Regions from separate parts of the Streptomyces sp. CA-278952 genome, predicted to be linked through region 2. Evidence: riboswitches for the same ligand, from Rfam matches in the RefSeq annotation. Region 2 holds a riboswitch; the other holds the start of a gene.
The links. Region 2 has a riboswitch for glycine ahead of gcvT (glycine cleavage system aminomethyltransferase GcvT). Riboswitches for the same ligand answer to the same signal wherever they lie in the genome.
Positions count from the first base shown of each region.

Region 1: it holds a riboswitch for glycine, as region 2 does, so the genes downstream of both, gcvP (aminomethyl-transferring glycine dehydrogenase) here and gcvT (glycine cleavage system aminomethyltransferase GcvT) in region 2, are expected to answer to the same signal.

Region 1 covers NZ_CP112880.1:7,056,799-7,066,873, reverse strand. Annotated here, with positions in the region: gene N7925_RS31385 (glutamate--cysteine ligase) at 1-669, opposite strand, end outside; gene N7925_RS31380 (hypothetical protein) at 1,154-1,738, shown strand; gene N7925_RS31375 (DUF5999 family protein) at 2,065-2,271, shown strand; gene gcvP (aminomethyl-transferring glycine dehydrogenase) at 2,375-5,260, opposite strand; glycine riboswitch at 5,455-5,552, opposite strand; gene N7925_RS31365 (PRC-barrel domain-containing protein) at 5,685-6,059, shown strand; gene N7925_RS31360 (DNA polymerase IV) at 5,978-7,441, opposite strand; gene N7925_RS31355 (MerR family transcriptional regulator) at 7,558-8,184, opposite strand; gene N7925_RS31350 (bifunctional nuclease family protein) at 8,353-8,826, opposite strand; gene ftsR (transcriptional regulator FtsR) at 8,880-9,623, opposite strand; gene N7925_RS31340 (FHA domain-containing protein) at 9,666-10,075, opposite strand, start outside.
Region 2 covers NZ_CP112880.1:2,118,640-2,128,714, forward strand. Annotated here, with positions in the region: gene N7925_RS09175 (enhanced serine sensitivity protein SseB C-terminal domain-containing protein) at 1-285, opposite strand, end outside; gene N7925_RS09180 (enhanced serine sensitivity protein SseB) at 468-1,238, opposite strand; gene N7925_RS09185 (AAA family ATPase) at 1,309-2,001, opposite strand; glycine riboswitch at 2,178-2,275, shown strand; gene gcvT (glycine cleavage system aminomethyltransferase GcvT) at 2,449-3,564, shown strand; gene gcvH (glycine cleavage system protein GcvH) at 3,695-4,072, shown strand; gene glyA (serine hydroxymethyltransferase) at 4,092-5,351, shown strand; gene N7925_RS09205 (L-serine ammonia-lyase) at 5,608-6,993, shown strand; gene N7925_RS09210 (BTAD domain-containing putative transcriptional regulator) at 7,051-7,317, opposite strand; gene N7925_RS09215 (MFS transporter) at 7,396-8,628, shown strand; gene N7925_RS09220 (glucose-1-phosphate thymidylyltransferase) at 8,654-9,721, shown strand; gene rfbB (dTDP-glucose 4,6-dehydratase) at 9,718-10,075, shown strand, end outside.

The DNA of each region.
Region 1 (10,075 bases), 4.9 Mb from region 2:
GGGGGCGTTGGCGCCCAGCGCGATCTGGACGCCGGTGATCGCCTGGGCGGCGTTCCACACATCGGCGAACCGGGCGGGCGTCACCTGCAGGTGCAGCTGTACCGAGGTGCAGGCCGATTCCGGGGCGATGGAGGGCGAGGTGCAGACCAATCGCTCGACGCCTTCGATATCCAGGACGAAATCCTCCCCCCGGGCGGCCGCCATTTGATCGTTGAGCAGGGTGTAACGGTCCACGGCCGAGAGATTCGCGGACACCACGTCGTGCTCGCCCAGGGTGGGCAGGATTCCGATCATCACGATCCCCGCGTCCACCTCCCCCGCCTTGCGGTGCGCATAGGCGAGGCCGGTCCGCAACTCCTCCGCGAGCTGATCGAAAACCCGGCCGCCGAGGCGGTGCGGGACGATATTCACTTCGAGATTGAACATCCCCAGTTCGGTCTGGAAATCCCGGCTCGCGATGCGCTGGAGCACTTGCTGATTCATCATCCGGGGCATCCCGTCGGAACCCGCGAGATTCAGCTCGATCTCCAGCCCCATCAGGTTCCGCGGACGGTCGAACCTCCGCTCCGCCAGGAGTCTGCCCAGCCCCTCCAGGCACTGGCCGAGCTTGGCGCGGTACGCCTGTCGATCGGACAGGTCAAAGGCTTCCGCCACGACCTTCTCCCCCATCGAGGGGTCCCTCCTCCAGTGGGCGGCCCGCGGCCCAGGCCGCTCGCATCACGATCGATAATGCCCAGCGGGAGTGATCCGTAACGCCCCCACGGGCCTCCGATACCCGATAGTCTGATGGAAGGAGACCGGGGGCACATTCCGGAGGCATGTGGTTCCCCACATTTTCGGCCGGAGTATGCGCGGTGAGAACACCGACGCGTTTCGGCCGACCGCTCCACCGGAAGAACGCCAGGTCGAGGTCGCCAACGGCAGTTCAAATCACCAGGAATACCACAATTCGAAGGCCGGATGACGTCTTGCGCGACATATCTCCGACCGCTAGTGGAAACACTGTGTGAACACGCGTCATATAAACTCCGCTCAACGAGGCAGAGAGTTGATACGACTCGCCCGTCACCGGCCGTCTCCGGCCCGCATGCCGACAACGCCGTCTGCACCCGCCCAAGCGCCACCGTGTCTCCGAAGTGAGAGGCGACCCACTATGCCGCTGCATGTTCCCCCGGCTCCCGCGCCCGCCCTGCGCAGTGTTCTCGCGGCCCTCGGTTCTCCCACCGCCGTCCGCGAGGCCCGAACATCCGCTCTCCGGTCCGTCCAGGGACCGCTGAGCCCCGAACTCCCGCTTCCCGTGCATGTGCTGGACCGGATCACGCCCACCAGGTCAGCACCTCTGACACGCCTCGCGGCCTGGCGTTTCCTGATCCGGAGCGAGGGCCGCGCGGTCGCCGCGGCGGACACCGTGCTCACGCCCGACGGCTGGGCCTTCTCGCACTTCTTCGAGGGGCCCTACCTCGCCTCGACCGAGCTGGCCCTCCGGCAGGCGGAGGGGTCGTCCACCGCCTGCCAGGCCCGGCTGCTGTCCATCCCGGAGCTGTACATGCTCACCCTCTGGCTGCACGGCGACACCGAGGCCGATCCCGCCGGCGGGGTGCTCGCGCCGACGGACGTCCTGGTACCCCTGGCGCCGGCCCCGCCGGGCATCACCGCCCACCGCCCGCACCGGGTCGCCGACCTGCTGCCCGTCATCTCGCTGCGCGTGGCTCCCGGCCCGCTGCTCAGTTCGGCCTGACCGGCGCCACCCGGCAACAGCGCCCCCGCAGTGACCCCTGCCCCGCCCGGCCACCGGGCGGGGCAGGGGTCACTGCGGGGGCGCTGTGCTGCCCACTCGGCCTAGCCCCATCCGGCCACCCCGAACCACCCAAAGGGACAGTGCAGTTGCGGTGAACCGTCCGCGCGGGTGATGCGTCATGAGAGGAGTACGGGTGCCGCAGCCAAATCCCTGCGGAATCCTCCCCGTAGGGCAACACTGGGACCGGACCGACTGATACGGGGGCGGCCATGAGCACCTCATCCAGCCGCAGGACACTCGACTCGACGCAGCGAAAGAACCCATCCATGTGCCAGCACCAGCCACCCTGCCCCACCGCCGATTCACCCGACCGGGAGGCCGCCCGTCTGACGGCCCACCACCCCGAACAGGGGTGGAGCCTCTTGTGCAACGGCGTCCTGCTCTTCGAGGACACCGGCGAACTGCTGCCCGACGGGCAGATCATCGCCCCGCACCGGCCGCTGGCAACCGGCCGCGTGGTGAAGGCCGCCTGAGGACGGGCCGACGAACAGGGGCCGGCCCGGAGAGATCTCCGCACCGGCCCCGACGCATGTCCGGCGTGCACCGCTCACGGCGCACGCCCTGCAGCAGCCTGTCTCAGTCGTCGTACGCGTCCAGCGGGGGGCAGGAACAGACCAGGTTCCGGTCGCCGAAGGCGCCGTCGATGCGGCGCACCGGCGGCCAGTACTTGTCCGCGGCGGAGACCCCGGCCGGGAAGACGGCCTCCTCGCGGCTGTAACCGTGGTCCCAGTCGCCGCCGAGCGCGGCCGCGGTGTGCGGGGCGTTGCTCAGCGGGTTGTCGTCCTGGCTCCACTCCCCCGAGGCGACCTTCTCGATCTCGGCGCGGATCGCGATCATGGTGTCGCAGAACCGGTCGAGCTCCGCGAGGTTCTCACTTTCCGTCGGCTCGATCATCAGCGTGCCGGCCACCGGGAACGACATGGTCGGCGAGTGGAAGCCGTAGTCGATCAGGCGCTTGGCCACGTCGTCGATGGAGACGCCGGTCGCCTTGGAGATCGGGCGCAGGTCCACGATGCACTCGTGCGCCACCAGACCGGCCGGGCCGTTGTACAGGATCGGGAAGTGCGGCTCCAGGCGCTTGGCGATGTAGTTCGCGGCCAGCACGGCGACCTGCGTGGCCCGCTTGAGCCCCTCGCCGCCCATCAGGCGGACGTACGCCCACGAGATCGGCAGAATGCCCGCCGAACCCCACGGGGCGGCCGAGATCGGGCCCACACCGGTCTCCGGGCCCGCGGCGGGCTGGAGGGGGTGGTTGGGGAGGTACGGGGCGAGGTGCGCGCGGACGCCGACCGGGCCGACGCCGGGGCCGCCGCCGCCGTGCGGGATGCAGAAGGTCTTGTGCAGGTTCAGGTGCGAGACGTCGCCGCCGAACTTGCCGGGCTTGGCGAGCCCGACCAGCGCGTTGAGGTTGGCCCCGTCGACGTAGACCTGGCCGCCCGCGTCGTGCACCTCGCCGCAGATCTCGGCGACGTGCTCCTCGAACACCCCGTGCGTGGACGGGTAGGTGATCATGAGTACGGCCAGCTCGTCGCGGTGCTGCTCGATCTTGGCGCGCAGGTCCGCGATGTCGACCTCGCCGTCGTCGGCGGTCTTCACCACGACGACCTTCATGCCCGCCATGACGGCGCTGGCGGCGTTGGTGCCGTGCGCGGAGGACGGGATGAGGCAGACGGTGCGCTGCTCGTCGCCGTTGGCCCGGTGGTACGCGCGGACGGCCAGCAGCCCCGCGAACTCGCCCTGGGAGCCGGCGTTGGGCTGGAGGGACACCGCGTCGTAGCCGGTGACCTCGGCGAGGCGCTCCTCCAGCTCACGGATGAGGGAGAGGAAACCCTGCGCCTGGTCGGCCGGGGCGAAGGGGTGCAGCGCGCCGAACTCGGGCCAGGTGATCGACTCCATCTCGGCGGTCGCGTTCAGCTTCATGGTGCAGGAGCCGAGCGGGATCATGCCGCGGTCCAGCGCGTAGTCGCGGTCGGCGAGCTTGCGGAGGTAGCGCAGCATCGCGGTCTCGGAGCGGTGCTGGTGGAAGACCGGGTGGGCCAGGATCTCGTCGGAGCGCAGGAGCCCCTCGGGCAGCGCGTCGGCGACCGTCGCGTCCAGCGCCTCGATGTCGCCCTCGGCGCCGAAGGCGGCCCAGACGGCGGAGACCTGCGCACGGGTGGTGGTCTCGTCGCAGGCGAGGGAGACCTGGTCGGCGTCGACGAGGCGGAGGTTGATCCCGCGCTCCCGGGCGTCGGCGACGATACCGGCGGCCTTGCCGGGCACGCGCACGGTCAGGGTGTCGAAGAACGCGCCGTGCACGACGTCCACGCCGGCGCTCCGCAGGCCGTCGGCCAGGATCGCGGCGAAGCGGTGGGTGCGCCGGGCGATCGTCCGCAGCCCGTCGGGACCGTGGTAGACCGCGTACATCCCGGCCATGACGGCGAGCAGGACCTGCGCGGTACAGATGTTGCTGGTGGCCTTCTCGCGGCGGATGTGCTGCTCGCGGGTCTGGAGGGCCAGGCGGTAGGCCTTGTTGCCGTCGGCGTCGACGGAGACGCCGACGAGGCGGCCGGGCAGGGAGCGGGCGAACTTCTCGCGGACCGCCATGAAGCCGGCGTGCGGACCGCCGAAGCCCATCGGGACGCCGAAGCGCTGGGTGGTGCCGACCGCGATGTCGGCGCCGAGCGCGCCGGGCGAGGTGAGCAGCGTGAGGGCCAGCAGGTCGGCGGCGACGGTGACGATCGCGCCGAGCCCGTGGGCCTGCTCGATCACGGGCTCGATGGCGCGCACGGCACCGGAAGCGCCCGGGTACTGGAGCAGGACGCCGAAGACGCCGCGCTCGGCGATCCCGGCGGGGATGCCGTCGCTGAGGTCGGCGACGACGACCTCGACACCGGTGGGCTCGGCGCGGGTCTCGATCACCGCGACGGTCTGCGGCAGGGTGTCGGCGTCGACCAGGAAGACGCCCTTCTTGACCTTGCCGACGCGCCGGGCGAGGGCCATCGCCTCGGCGGCCGCGGTGCCCTCGTCGAGGAGCGAGGCGCCGGAGGTGGGCAGCCCGGTCAGCTCGGCGACCATCGTCTGGAAGTTGAGGAGGGCCTCCAGGCGGCCCTGGGAGATCTCCGGCTGGTACGGCGTGTAGGCCGTGTACCAGGCGGGGTTCTCCATGACGTTGCGCAGGATGACGGGCGGCGTGAAGGTGCCGTAGTAGCCGAGGCCGATCATCGGGGCCAGCACCTCGTTGCGGTCGGCCAGCGACCGCAGCTCGGCCAGGACCTCCGCCTCGGTGCGCGCCGAGGGAAGGTTCAGGGCCTCCGCGCTCTTGATCACGTCGGGCACCGCGGCGGCGGTGAGCTCGTCGAGGGAGCCGTAGCCGACCTGGGCGAGCATCTTCGCCTGGGCCCCGGCGTCGGGCCCTATGTGGCGCTGCTCGAACGGAATGCCCTGCTCCAGCTGGGAGAGCGGAGTGCGACGGGGGGTCATGGTGGAGGCCTCCTGGTCTGTCACGACCTGCGAGGGGCACCACGGCGCGGGTGCCCGAACGGCCTCCCCCTCTGTCATCTCAACCTGAGAGCTTCACCGGCCCGCCCGGGGGGCGTGCCGACTTTCACCGTCGGTGAGGGTCGAGTCCGCCTGGGCCTGCGCCCGCACGGAATCGCCCTGCTTTCCAGAGTGACCTCGTCCGTGCGGTACGGGGGCCTGAGAGATTCCGGGGAGGAGTTGCTCCTTCGGCGCCTCCGGATTCAGCACCGGAGGACTCTCCCGCACGGGGTCAGCAGCCACCGCCAGCCTACCAGCGGCCACTGCGCGGGAGTTCTCGAGTGGCCGACGCCGCGGATCTGCACTTGTGTGGTGCCGGTGGAGCGACAGCGTCCACCCTGAGCAGGGGCGACCAGTGGGAGGCACCGTGCAGACCGATATCGATCCGCGCCGCCTGATCGGCCGCAAGGCATTCGATCGCAAGGGCGCCAAGATCGGAACGGTGGATGAGGTCTATCTCGACGACGCGACGGGCGTGCCCGAGTGGGCGGCCGTCCGCACCGGCCTGTTCAGCAGGGACGCCTTCGTCCCTCTGGAGCCCAGCGAATTCGTCGAGGACGCGCTGCGCGTCCCCTTCGACCGCGCGTTGATCAAGGGCGCGCCGGACTTCGGCGTCGGCCGGCACCTCTCGCCCGAGCAGGAACTGCAGCTCTACCGCCATTACGGGCTGGACTCCCCGCCCCCCTCGGAGGAGCCGGCGCCCGACCGGGACTTCGGCAGGCTGGCGGGCCAGGAGGAGTAGTCGGCCGCGTCACGGACGAGCGGCAGCGGGTCGGCCGGCCGCAGCAGCGGATCGTCGATGCGGAACGTCAGCACCCGGCCGGGTGCGCTCCACGGTTCCTCGAACCGGACGGTGACCCGGCCCACGCCGCTCCCCTGCACCCAGCCGTGCCCGTGCTCCTCGTGGTGCACGTCGTGACCGGCGGGCCAGCGCCGCGCGGCGAGCAGCTCCGCGCTGTCCGGCTCGGGCTCCGTCAGCGCGTTCTCCTCGCCGCCCTCCCCGGGCGGCGCCCGGTGCTCCTCCTCGGCCCGCTGAGCGAGCTCCCGGGCGTCGGCGGCCTGGGCGAACAGGTCCTCCTGCGTGTAGTCGGCCAGCCCCGTCACGCCGACCCCCAGCAGCCGTACGCCCCCCGTGGTGTCGACGGACTCCAGCAGCCGCCCCGCCGCCTCACGGACCACTGTGGGGTCGTCCGTGGGGCCTCTGAGCGTCTCGGAGCGGGTCAGGGTGGAGAAGTCGTAGCGGCGCACCTTCAGCACCACCGTGCGCCCCGACCGGTCGGCGGCGCGCAGCCGCTCCACGCACCGGACGGCCAGCCGCTCCACCTCGGCCCGCACCCGCACCCGGTCGTGCAGGTCCACGTCGAAAGTGTCCTCCACCGATACGGACTTGGCGTCCCGCTCGGCGACCACCGGCCGGTCGTCGAGGCCCAGCGCCATCCGGTAGAGCCCGTGGCCGTGCGCCTTTCCGACCAGCCGTACGAGCTCCGCCTCGCCCGCCTCGGCCAGATCGTGGACGGTGGTCATCCCCGCGCGTCTGAGGTGGTCGCCGGTGGCCGGGCCGACCCCCGGCAGGATGCGCACGGACATGGGGGCGAGCAGCTCACGCTCGGTGCCGGGCTCGATGAGCAGCAGCCCGTCGGGCTTGGCCTCCTCGGAGGCGATCTTGGCGAGCATCTTGGAACCGGCCAGCCCGACGGATCCGCTGAGGCCGGTCACCGCGCGGATGGCCGTCCGCAGCCCTTCACCCGTCGCACGGGCCGACGCCGCGTCGTCGGCCGTTCCGCCCGCCTCCAGGTCCACGAAGGCCTCGTCCAGGCTGAGCGGCTCCACCAGGGGCGACAGCCGCCCCAGGAGCTCCATCACCTGGTCGCTCACCGTCCGGTACAGCGAGAAGCGGGGCACCAGGTAGGCGGCGTTCGGCGCGAGCCGCCGGGCCTGCGCGGTGGGCATCGCCGAGTGCACGCCCAGGCGCCGGGCCTCGTACGAGGCGGTGGCGACCACTCCGCGCGGTCCGAGGCCGCCCACCACGACCGCTTTGCCGCGCAGGCTCGGCTTGGCCGCCTGCTCCGCCGACGCGTAGAAGGCGTCCATGTCCAGGTGAAGGATGGTGGGCGCGGGTCTCACACCGTCGATGCTGCCCTACGGCACTGACAACGCGACGGTCCGGCGCCCCGTGAGGTGCCGGACCGTCCCGTCGTCCTGTTCGTGTGCTGCCCGCCGTCCTGTGCCTCCGGGGATGCTCAGACGGCGCGGTTGCGTCGCCGCGCCAGCTCGTCGGCGGGGTTGTGCCCGACGAGCGTCTCGCCGGTGTCGACCCGCTCGCCGTGCAGCTGCGAGAGCGCCGCGTCCACGTCCCGCCAGACGACGCCGACGGCGATCCCGAAGACTCCCTGCCCGCCCTGGAGCAGGCTGACGACCTCGTCGGGCGAGGAGCACTCGTAGACCGTGGCTCCGTCGCTCATCAGCGTCATGCGCTCAAGATCCTGGAAACCGCGGGCCCGCAGATGCTGGACCGTGGTGCGGATGTTCTGCAGAGCGACCCCGGTGTCCAGGAACCGCTTGACGATCTTGAGGAGAACCACGTCCCGGAAACTGTAGAGACGCTGGGTCCCCGACCCGTAGGCCGGGCGCACACTGGGCTCGACCAGTCCCGTACGGGCCCAGTAGTCCAACTGGCGGTAGGTGATCCCCGCCGCCGCGCACGCCGTCGGTCCGCGATAGCCGATGTCCCCTGCATCGCTCGCCGCTGCCACGCCGCCCGCTGCCACCGCTGCCGGTTGAACCGGCTGCCTGATGGCGTGGTCGGCTCCACTGCCGTGCTGCGGATACGGCCCACCCGCCGCCGTACCGTCGCCGCTGCTTCTCACGCCGACCTCCGTCCTTGACCTGCCCACTCGAAGGTAGGCAGTCACTCGGGGTGCGTCAACGATCGCCACACTCGGCACGCCGAGTGATAATCACCCTGAGGGTGGTTTCCCGTGTCTCGTTTCCGGGAAAGGCTTGTCGGATGCGCTGACAGCACCCCTGCGGGACGGTCACTGACTGTTCGTACCGAAGTCCTCCGGAGAGATCTGATCGAGGAACTCGCGGAACTTCTCCACCTCGTCCTCCTGCTCGTCGGGGATCGCGATGCCCGCATCGTCCAGCACACCGTCACTGCCGTAGATCGGCGTGCCGGTCCGCAGGGCGAGCGCTATGGCGTCGGAGGGCCGTGCGCTCACCTCGACTCCGCTGGCGAAGACGAGCTCCGCATAGAAGACCCCTTCGCGGAGGTCCGTGATGCGGACCTCGGTGAGCTCCTGGCCCAAGGCCTCGAGCACATCCTTGAACAGGTCATGGGTCAGCGGCCTGGCGGGAGCCATGCCCTGCTGGGCGAAGGCAATCGCGGTCGCCTCCCCAGGACCGATCCAAATGGGGAGGTACCGGTCGCCTCCCACTTCACGCAGGAGAACGATCGGTTGGTTGGAGGGCATTTCCACCCGGACACCGACAACGTCGAGCTCGTTCACACAGCAACCCTAGGACGTGCTCGCCATGTTTGGGTAGTCGGGCTCCGCCGAGGTCAGTGCAGACGGCTGCGCAGAGCGCTCTGTACGAGTGCCGCGTGCAGCCGTACGGACAGCTCGGCGAGCTCGTTCGCGGTTGCCTCGGCATGGGCTCTGGTCTGCGGATTACGGTGCCGGCGCAAGGGCGCGACCAGCTGCTCCACCAGCCCCGCCTCTCGGTCGGCGGAGGCCCGCATGGCCCGAAGATGACGCGGTTCCAGGCCGAAACGCCCCAGGTCCCCCACCAGCTTGGCGACCGTCACCATCTCGGCGTCATAGCCGCCGTCGGGGGCGGGGACGATCAGTCCGTAGGACTCCCACTCGGCCAGCCGGTCCTCGTCGACCTCGGCCGCCGCGAGCAGCTCGGCCCGTCCGATCCGGGCGGCGGTCGCCGTCCCGGAGCCGGACTCCCACACCCCGTCGGCCAGGTCCCGCCGCTCGCCGGGCGAGGGCAGCACGGGCTGCTCCCCCCGGGCCAGGGCGTCCAGGTGCTCCCGGATGACCTTCAGCGGCAGATAGTGGTCCCGTTGCATGCGGAGCACCTGAGCCAGGCGTTCCACGTCACGCGGGGCGAACTTCCGGTATCCGGAAGGAGTGCGCTGCGGCTCGATGAGCCCCTCCGCCTCCAGGAACCGGATCTTGGAGATGGTGACTTCGGGGAACTCGTCGCGCAGCTGGATGAGCACCGTACCGATGCTCATCGGGCGCGCTTCCGCGGCGGCGGTGCCGTGTCCGGCACCGCCTGTCGGTGTTCGCAGCATGGGCCTTCCTCGGGGTCCCCCCGGACGGAGTCCGGGGGCTGGTCACACGCCCCGCGGGCTCGCATAGAAGACCAGGCGGTACTTTCCGATCTGGACTTCGTCGCCGTTGGACAGCTGGACCGAATCGATGCGCTCACGGTTGACGTAGGTGCCGTTGAGGCTGCCGACATCACCCACGGTGAAGCTACCGTCCGGGCTCCTGCGGAACTCCACATGACGCCGCGACACGGTCACGTCATCGAGAAAGATGTCGCTCTGCGGGTGACGGCCGGCCGTGGTCAGGTCGCTGTCGAGCAGGAAGCGGCTCCCGGAGTTCGGGCCCCTCCGCACGACCAGCAGCGCCGAGCCTCCGGGCAGCGCGTCGACCGCGGCCTGAGCCTCCGGGGAGAGCGAGGGCAGAGCGGTCTGCCCCGTCGCCTCCGCCTCGTACGCCTCCAGGCCGGAGATGGAGA
Region 2 (10,075 bases):
CCGGTTCCAGCCACTGGCGGAGAGCTCCTGGGCGGAGGTGACGCAGGGGGCGTAGCCCAGGCCGTCGATCTCCATGTTCCCGTACTGGGCGTCCGGTGAGCCGGCCGTGCCGTGCCAGAGGAGCATCCGGACCCGGCCCTCGGCGACCGCTGCGAGCAGCGCCTCGTAGGCGTCGTAACGCCCCGGGGTCACCTGGCGCAGCAGGTGCTCGACCTTCCCCGAGGCACTCGACTCCGCCCGATCGGGGAAGGCCCCACTGGCCGCCGCGGTGCCTGACGCACTCACCCTGGGTTCCGCCCCTCGTCGATCCGTCGCGTGTCGATCCGTCGCGTTCGCGCCACCGCTCCCGGGCGCACGGGATCGACCACGCCATCAAACCAGCTTATGCGCCGATTCCGGCACCGACTTGACGCCCTGGTCCGGCGGTGCCGGGTCCCTCTGCCGTCAGCGGTCCTCACGGCGGTGGGTCAGTGGCCCTCGCGCCGGTAGAACGGGCGCACCTTCTCCCGCATCCAGTCGCCGACGAGGTCCTCCGCCACGTCGAGAAGGACCAGGTTGACCGGCCAGGGCACCTGGACCCGGCCGAGCGCGCGGCCGATGGCGTCCATGGGCGCGCTCTGTCCCGCGCCGTCCCAGGTGGCGAACTCGACGCCGACGAAGAGGACGGGGTCGCCGCCCTCGATGCTGGCCAGCGCCCGGCGTGCGGTGCTCACCACTCCGGTGGCCTCGAACTCCTCGGACACCGCGGTGAGGAAGTCGACCGGGTCGTGCTGCCAGTCCGGCTCGAACAGCCGGACCCGGCCGCCGGTGGCGGGCCCGTCCAGGGCGGTGCGGCCGGCCCGGCAGAGCTCGGCGACGGCGGGCGGCGGAAGCGGTATGCCGACCGCGCCGCCCGGATTCACGGCGATGCCGACCTGGGGGGGCAGGCCCCGGGCGAAGTCGCGGGCGGGCGCGACGGTGAAGGACATGTGGCCGCCGACGCAGCTGAGGAACTGGGCCTCGGAGCTGAAGACGGGGACGAAGGCCGCGCCGTCGATCTCCATCATCGGCAGGTCGAGGTCCGCGCTGGCGGGGGTGCCGCCGTTCGGCAGCGGCACCCAGACGGAGCTGCGGCCGAGCACCTCGACGAGGCGGCCGCCCGCGTCGGGGACGCCGAGCGAGGCCGTCAGCACCTCTTCGAGCTCGTTGGCGGGCCACCCCTGCTGGGGGTGTGCCGGTGCGGGTGCCGGAATGTCCACTGCCTCTGTGCCCTCTCTCCACCGCCTCGGCCGCGCCCGGCGGCCTCTGCTCCGGCCAGCACCTTAACCGTCAGCGGGCGGTGGAGGCCGCGGCGGCCGTGAAGGAGATCCGGTCGAGCGCTCCTGCGGCCTCGCGGTCCAGCAGCACCGCGGAGGTGCAGCCGGCGGGCAGCAGCCCCTGTTCGGTGTCGCGGAGCAGCCGGGCGACCGCGTGCCGGTGGCGGGCGAAGGCGTAGCCGGAGACGCCGCGCCCACGCTCGCGCTGCCCCTGCCGCGCCACCTCGGGCGTCACGTCGAGCAGGACCAGATGGAGGGTGCGGCCCCGGCTCACGGCGTGCCGGGCGAGCCAGCGGCGTACCCAGGTCTGGGTGCCGCAGTCGTGCACGACGACGGATTCACCGGAGCGCAGGGCGCTCCAGAGGCCGAGGTAGTGCGCGGCGCGGACCAGGGGGCGGTAGAGGGCGTAGGGCAGTAAGCGGGGCAGGGCGGCGGCCCAGCTGTCGCGGGTGTTCTGGGAGTCGATCGCGCGGCCCTGCGCGGCCCGCCGGATGAGGGTCGACTTCCCGCTGCCGGGGAGTCCGGAGACCACGACGACGTCACCGGCGGTGAGGTCGAGGCTGTACGGGCCGCAGGCGGTGCGCCCGCGCAGGTCGCGTACCACCGGCGCGCCCTGCGTCAGCAGCTCCCGCGCGGGAGCTCCGGGCTGTGCGGGCATCGCGCCGTGCGCGACCCCCGCGGTCGGTGCCGACCGCTGCAACGTCATCGCCCATCCCCCTGCCGTCGTGTCCCCCACGCCTGCCCCTGAAGTGTAAAGAAAAGGCAATGCGGCACAAGCGGCCCGCGGCCTGTCGTCGCCGTCTTCACCTGCGCGGGGGCCGGACCCCCCCACTCTCCCGCAATGCATGCGATGATGACCCCGCCAACTGCATACCGGCCGTTCGAATCCGCGCGGGAGAGTTCCGGCCACAGTGTGAGCCGGGCGCCGAAGGAGCAAGATCCTCCCTTGAATCTCTCAGGCCCCGTACCGCGTGGATGAGGCAGATCTGAAAAGCGAGCCGTTCCGCGGCTCCACCCAAGGTGCAAGCCGAGCCCCCTGATCCGGGGCGCCCTCCAGGGGCATACCCCGTCGGGGGCTATCGGCGAACCTCTCAGGTTCCGATGACAGATGGGGAGGATTCGTCCTGACGTCGTCATGCCCTGGAGCCGTTCCATGAGCACTGCCCCCCGTCTTACCGCCCTCGACGCATCGCACCGCTCGCTCGGCGCCACCATGACCGACTTCGCGGGCTGGGACATGCCCCTGCGGTACGCCAGTGAGCGCGACGAGCACAACGCCGTGCGCACCCGGGCCGGTCTCTTCGACCTGTCGCACATGGGCGAGATCACCGTCACCGGGCCCGAGGCCGCTGCCTTCCTGAGCTACGCGCTGGTGGGCAACATCGCCACCGTCGGCAACGGCCGGGCCCGCTACACGATGATCGTCCAGGAGGACGGCGGGATCGTGGACGACCTGATCGTCTACCGCCTGGGCGAGGCCGAATACATGGTCGTCGCCAACGCGGGCAACGCGCAGATCGTGCTCGACGCGCTGACCGCCCGGGCCGGGGGCTTCGACGCCGAGGTGCGCGACGACCGGGACGCGTACGCGCTGCTCGCGGTCCAGGGTCCGGAATCGCCCGCCATCATGAAGGCCGTCACCGACGCCGACCTGGACGGGCTGAAGTACTACGCGGGCCTGCCGGGCACGGTCGCCGGGGTCCCGGCGCTCATCGCCCGTACCGGCTACACCGGCGAGGACGGCTTTGAACTCTTCGTCGCGCCCGAGCACGCCGAGCAGCTGTGGCGGGCGCTGACCGAGGCCGGCTCCCCGCACGGCCTGATCCCCTGCGGGCTCTCCTGCCGGGACACGCTGCGCCTGGAGGCGGGCATGCCGCTGTACGGGCACGAGCTGACGACCGCGCTCACCCCGTTCGACGCGGGCCTGGGCCGGGTCGTGAAGTTCGAGAAGGAGGGCGACTTCGTCGGGCGCGAGGCCCTGACCGCCGCCGCCGAGCGCGCCGAGACCGCCCCGCCGCGCAAGCTGGTGGGCCTGATCGCCGAGGGCCGCCGGGTCCCGCGCGCCGGTTTCCCGGTCGTGGCCGACGGCAAGGTGATCGGCGAGGTCACCTCCGGCGCCCCGTCCCCGACCCTGGGCAAGCCGATCGCCATGGCGTACGTGGACGCGGCCTTCGCCGCCCCGGGCACCGAGGGCGTGGGCGTGGACATCCGGGGCACGCACGAGCCGTACGAGGTCGTCGCGCTGCCGTTCTACAAGCGCCAGAAGTGATCTCCCGGAAGGACCGGGACTCCCGGGCCCTTCCGGCCGCGCGCAGACGTCACGGAAGTGACGTACCTCCGTCTCACACCGTAAGACCACCGTTCATCAGCACTCCCCCGCGTACAGGAGAATTCAGGTCATGAGCAACCCCCAGCAGCTGCGGTACAGCAAGGAGCACGAGTGGCTGTCGGCCCTCGAGGACGGCGTGGCCACCATCGGCATCACGGAGTACGCGGCCAACGCGCTCGGTGACGTCGTCTTCGCCCAGCTCCCGGAGGTCGGCGACACGGTGACCGCGGGCGAGACCTGCGGCGAACTGGAGTCGACCAAGTCCGTCAGCGATCTGTACTCGCCGGTGACCGGTGAGGTGACGGCGGCCAACCAGGACGTCGTGGACGACCCCTCGCTGGTGAACTCCGCTCCCTTCGAGGGCGGCTGGCTGTTCAAGGTGCGCGTCGCGGAGGAGCCGGCCGACCTGCTCTCCGCCGACGAGTACACCGCGTTCTCCGGCAACTGAGACCTTAAGGGACCCCCTGATGTCGCTTCTGAACTCCTCCCTCCACGAGCTGGACCCGGACGTCGCCGCCGCCGTCGACGCCGAGCTCCACCGTCAGCAGTCCACCCTCGAAATGATCGCCTCGGAGAACTTCGCTCCGGTCGCCGTCATGGAGGCACAGGGCTCCGTCCTCACCAACAAGTACGCCGAGGGCTACCCGGGCCGCCGCTACTACGGCGGCTGTGAGCACGTCGACGTCGTCGAGCAGATCGCGATCGACCGGATCAAGGCCCTGTTCGGTGCCGAGGCCGCGAACGTGCAGCCGCACTCCGGCGCCCAGGCGAACGCCGCCGCGATGTTCGCGCTGCTGAAGCCGGGCGACACGATCATGGGCCTGAACCTGGCCCACGGCGGTCACCTGACCCACGGCATGAAGATCAACTTCTCCGGCAAGCTCTACAACGTGGTCCCGTACCACGTCGACGAGAGCGGCACCGTGGACATGGAGGAGGTCGAGCGCCTCGCCAAGGAGTCCCAGCCGAAGCTCATCGTGGCCGGCTGGTCCGCCTACCCGCGCCAGCTGGACTTCGCCGCCTTCCGCCGCATCGCGGACGAGGTCGGCGCCTACCTGATGGTCGACATGGCGCACTTCGCGGGCCTGGTCGCGGCCGGTCTGCACCCCAACCCGGTGCCGCACGCCCATGTCGTCACCACCACCACGCACAAGACCCTCGGCGGTCCGCGCGGCGGCGTGATCCTCTCCACCCAGGAGCTCGCCAAGAAGATCAACTCCGCGGTCTTCCCGGGTCAGCAGGGCGGCCCGCTGGAGCACGTGATCGCGGCCAAGGCGGTCTCGTTCAAGATCGCGGCGGGCGAGGAGTTCAAGGAGCGCCAGCAGCGCACCCTGGACGGCGCGCGGATCCTGGCCGAGCGCCTGGTCCAGCCGGACGTCACCGAGGTGGGCGTATCCGTCCTCTCCGGCGGCACGGACGTGCACCTGGTCCTGGTCGACCTGCGCGACTCGGAGCTGGACGGCCAGCAGGCCGAGGACCGGCTCCACGAGCTGGGCATCACGGTCAACCGGAACGCCATCCCGAACGACCCGCGTCCCCCGATGGTCACCTCGGGCCTGCGGATCGGCACCCCGGCGCTGGCCACCCGCGGCTTCGGCGTGGAGGACTTCACGGAGGTCGCGGAGATCATCGCCGCCGCCCTCAAGCCGTCCTACGACGCGGACGACCTCAAGGCCCGCGTGGTCGCGCTGGCCGAGAAGTTCCCGCTGTACCCCGGCCTGAAGTAACGCCTGGCCTGCGGTTCTGCACGTTCGGACGGGGCACCGCGCACACTGAGGAGAGTGAGCGCGGTGCCCCGACCCGTGTCCCCCGCTCCACCTTTTGCCTTTCTTGACCCGCTTGACCTGCTTGACCTGCTTGACCCGTTCGACCTGCTTGACCCGCGGGCCACACCCCGGCCCGTTCCCGCACCACTCACCACCCGGCCCGTTCCCGCACCACCCAGGCAGACAACGGCGTCTTCCAACCCCAAGGAGTACTCCCGTGGCCATCTCGGTCTTCGACCTCTTCTCGGTCGGCATCGGCCCGTCCAGCTCCCACACGGTGGGCCCGATGCGCGCCGCCCGGATGTTCGCGCGCCGCCTCAAGAACGAGGGCCTGCTCGCGCACACCGCCTCGATACGGGCCGAGCTGTACGGTTCCCTCGGCGCGACCGGCCACGGGCACGGCACGCCCAAGGCGGTGCTGCTCGGCCTGGAGGGCGAGTCGCCCCAGACCGTGGACGTGGAGTCCGCCGACGGCCGGGTCGAGGAGATCCGCGGCAGCGGCAGGATCAACCTGCTGGGCATGCACGAGATCCCGTTCGACTTCGACGCGGACCTGGTCCTGCACCGCCGCAAGGCACTCCCGTACCACGCCAACGGCATGACGATCCTCGCGTACGACGCCGAGGGCGCCCCTGTCCTGGAGAAGACCTACTACTCGGTCGGCGGCGGCTTCGTCGTCGACGAGGACGCGGTGGCCGGGGAGAATCCGATCGTCCCGGAGGACACGGTCCTCAAGCACCCCTTCCGCACCGGCGACGAACTGCTGCGGCTCTCCGGGGAGACCGGTCTCTCGATCTCCTCGATGATGCTGGAGAACGAGCTGGCCTGGCGCACCGAGGCGGAGATCCGCTCCGGGCTGCTGGACATCTGGCGCGTCATGCAGGCCTGCGTCTCGCGCGGCATGTCCCGCGAGGGCATCCTCCCCGGCGGCCTCAAGGTCCGCCGCCGCGCCGCGAACTCGGCCCGCCAGCTGCGCGCCGAGGGCGACCCGCAGGCCCACGCGATGGAGTGGATCACTCTGTACGCGATGGCGGTCAACGAGGAGAACGCGGCGGGCGGCCGCGTGGTCACCGCCCCCACCAACGGCGCGGCGGGCATCATCCCCGCCGTTCTGCACTACTACATGAACTTCGCGGCCGGCGGCTGCACCGAGACGGAGAAGGAGGACAGCGTGGTGCGCTTCCTCCTCGCGGCCGGTGCGATCGGCATGCTGTTCAAGGAGAACGCCTCGATCTCCGGCGCCGAGGTCGGCTGCCAGGGCGAGGTCGGCTCCGCCTGCTCCATGGCGGCCGGAGCCCTGGCCGAGGTCCTCGGCGGCTCCCCCGAGCAGGTGGAGAACGCCGCCGAGATCGGCATGGAGCACAACCTGGGCCTGACCTGCGACCCGGTCGGCGGCCTCGTCCAGATCCCCTGCATCGAGCGCAACGGCATGGCGGCGGTGAAGGCGGTCACCGCGGCGCGGATGGCGCTGCGGGGCGACGGCAGCCACAAGGTCTCCCTCGACAAGGTCATCAAGACCATGAAGGAGACCGGGGCCGACATGAGCGTGAAGTACAAGGAGACGGCCCGGGGCGGGCTGGCGGTCAACATCATCGAGTGCTAGGCGGACGGGCCCTGAGCAGCGCGTTCGTGTCTTTTGCGCTGTCAGGGCCTCCCCCGCTCACGCGGCGAAAAGTCCCTGGAACCTCCCTGGGACAGACAGGAAAGTCCTGGGCTCGCCGTGCCACAGCGCGAGAGCCCTGCGCAGATACAGGACGCAGTCGGCCGACGAACCGTCCCCCGCGGCCTCGATGCCCGCCACGACCTCCCGCTCGAAGGCGGTGAGATCCAGCTCGTCCTCCTCGATCCGGATCTCGTAACCCGGCTCCTTGGTACAGATCCTCCCGCCGAGTCCGATGTCGCCCAGGGAGCGTACGACACGTCCCACGGGATACCGATAGCGGAGCGACGGTGCCGACCGGCAACGTGACGGGACCGAGGAACACCGGACGACGGAGGATCCGACGTGGCTGCGCCCCCTCAGTCCCCCCGGGCCACCACACCGGGCCTGGCCCGGTGCGGTGGCTACTGGCGCTGGTCGGCGAGCGCACAGCTGACCAGACTCCCCATCGCCATGGCGCCCCTCGCCTTCACCTCACTCAGCGTCGCCCTGTCCGGGACCTACGAGCTGGGCGCCGCCATCGTCGCCACGATCGTGGTGGCCGAAGTGATGTGCGCCGTACCGGTGGGCCGGATGCTGGACCGCTTCGGCCCGGTCCTCGCCCTGCGGGTCCTGCTCGTCCTGCGGGGGCCGGCCTGTCTGACGGTGCTGTTCGCGCTGTGGCAGGGGGCGCCTTCCGCCGTCTGCCTCGCCCTGGCGGCTCTCGTCGGCTGCCTGGGGGGCGGCCTGCTCGGCGGACTGCGGGCCCTGCTCACGGACATCGTCGGGCCCGCGCTGCTGACCCGGGCCGTCGCGGTCAACACCATGATGGTCGACGTGGTCATCGTCGGCGGTCCGCTGCTGGTGGGCCTGCTGGCCACGCTGTCCGCCCTTGGGCCGGTCGTGGCGATGGCTGTCGCCACCGTACTCGCGGCACCGCTGGTGTACTCCGCGGGTACGAGGGAGGCGAAGCCAGCGGTACGGCCGGCCAGGAGCGGCGCCCTCCTGCTGCCGCTGCTCGGCTGGATCGCCTGCGCCTTCGCCGTAGGGCACGTGGCGAGCGGGATCGAGGTGGCCGTGCTCCCGATCGCGCAACGGCTGGGCGGCGGAACCGCCGCCGCCACGTTGATCGTCGGTGTGCTCTGTGTGGCCAGCACCCTGGGCGGGTTCGTCTTCCTGCGCCTCGACCGGAAGGGAACGCCGCGCACGGTCGCGGCCCTGCTTCTCCTCTACGGTTCGGGGGCCGCCCTCGTGGTGTGTCTGGGCCACTCCTGGCCCGTCGTCATCGCCGGGACCGTACTCGCCGGTGTCTGCCTCGGCCCTCTGATCAACATGAACTCGCTGCTCGCCGAGGCGATCCTGCCCGAGCACCGGCGGTCGGAGGGGTTCGCCCTCATCAACACGGCGCAGGGTCTGGGCTTCGGTCTCGGCTCCCTGGCTCTGTCCCTGCTTCCGCTGCCCCTCACCGGCCTGCTCGCCCTGGCCTCGGCCGCACTGGCCGCGCTCGCCGTCCTGCGGGCGCCGGGCCGCTGTGGAGGCGGCGCCCGGACCGGGCCGTCATCGGCCCCCGGCCACGATCTGTACACCAGTCGGGCTTGAGCGGCTCGTCCTAGGCTCCGGCGGCATGAAGGCTCTAGTTCTGTCCGGGGGTTCGGGCACGCGCCTGCGGCCCTTCACGCACACGACCCCCAAGCAACTGGTGCCGGTGGCCAACAAGCCGGTCCTGTACTACGTCCTCGAGGACATCGCCCGCGCCGGAATCACGGAGGTCGGGATCGTCGTCGGGGAGACCGCCGACGAGATCCGCAAGGCCGTCGGCGACGGTGAGAGGTTCGGCCTCCGGGTGACCTACCTGCCGCAGGAGAAGCCGCTGGGGCTCGCGCACGCCGTCCTGATCGCCCGCGACTACCTGGGCGACGAGGACTTCGTGATGTATCTCGGCGACAACTTCGTGGTCGGGGGAATCGCGGATCTCGTCGGCAGGTTCCGCCACCAGCGTCCCGATGTCCAGATCATGCTCACCCGGGTCTCCGACCCGTCGTGCTTCGGGGTGGCCGAGATCGGCCCCGACGGCCGCGTCATCTCGTTGCAGGAGAAACCACAGTTCCCCCGCAGCGACATGGCTGTGGTCGGGATCTACTTCTTCACGCCGGTCGTTCACAAGGCCGTCCGCGCCATCAGCCCGTCCGCGCGCGGTGAGTTGGAGATCACGGATGCACTCCAGTGGCTGCTGGAAGGCCCGTACGACGTGCGGTCCACCACCATCTCCGGCTACTGGAAGGACACCGGGAACCCCGCCGACATGCTGGAGATGAACCGTCTGGTACTGGACGGGATGGAGCAGGGCACGGAGGGTGATACCGACGCGTCGAGCGAACTGGTCGGCCGGGTCCGGATCGAGGCGGGCGCCCGGATCCGGGAGTCGCGGATCGTCGGTCCCGTCGTGATAGGAACCGGAACGCTGGTGCAGAATTCCTACGTCGGGCCGTACACCTCGATCGCCGAGAACTGCCGGATCGTGGACAGCGAGATCGAGTTCTCCATCGTGCTGGGCAACTCCCGGCTCTCCGGCACCCGCCGGGTCCAGCGGTCGCTGATCGGGCGGAACGTGACCGTCACACCAGCTCCCCGGGTGCCCGCGTGCGCCCGTCTCATCCTCGGCGACGACAGCAGGGTGGAGTTCACGTCATGACGACCAACGTCCTGGTGACCGGCGGTGCCGGCTTCATCGGCTCGCACTACGTCCGCACCCTGCTGGGCCCGTACGGTGACCCCTCGGTGACGGTCACCGTACTGGACAACCTGACCTACGCGGCGAATCCGGCCAACCTCGCTCCGCTGCACGGGAACAACCGGTTCTCCTTCGTGCGGGGCGACATCTGTGATGCCCCGCTCGTCGAGGAACTGATGGCCGGCCACGACCAGGTCGTACACTTCGCGGCCGAGTCCCACGTCGACCGTTCGGTACTCGGGGCCGCGGCGTTCGTGCGGACCAATGTCGTGGGGACCCAGACGCTGCTCGAAGCGGCTCTGCGACACGCTCCGA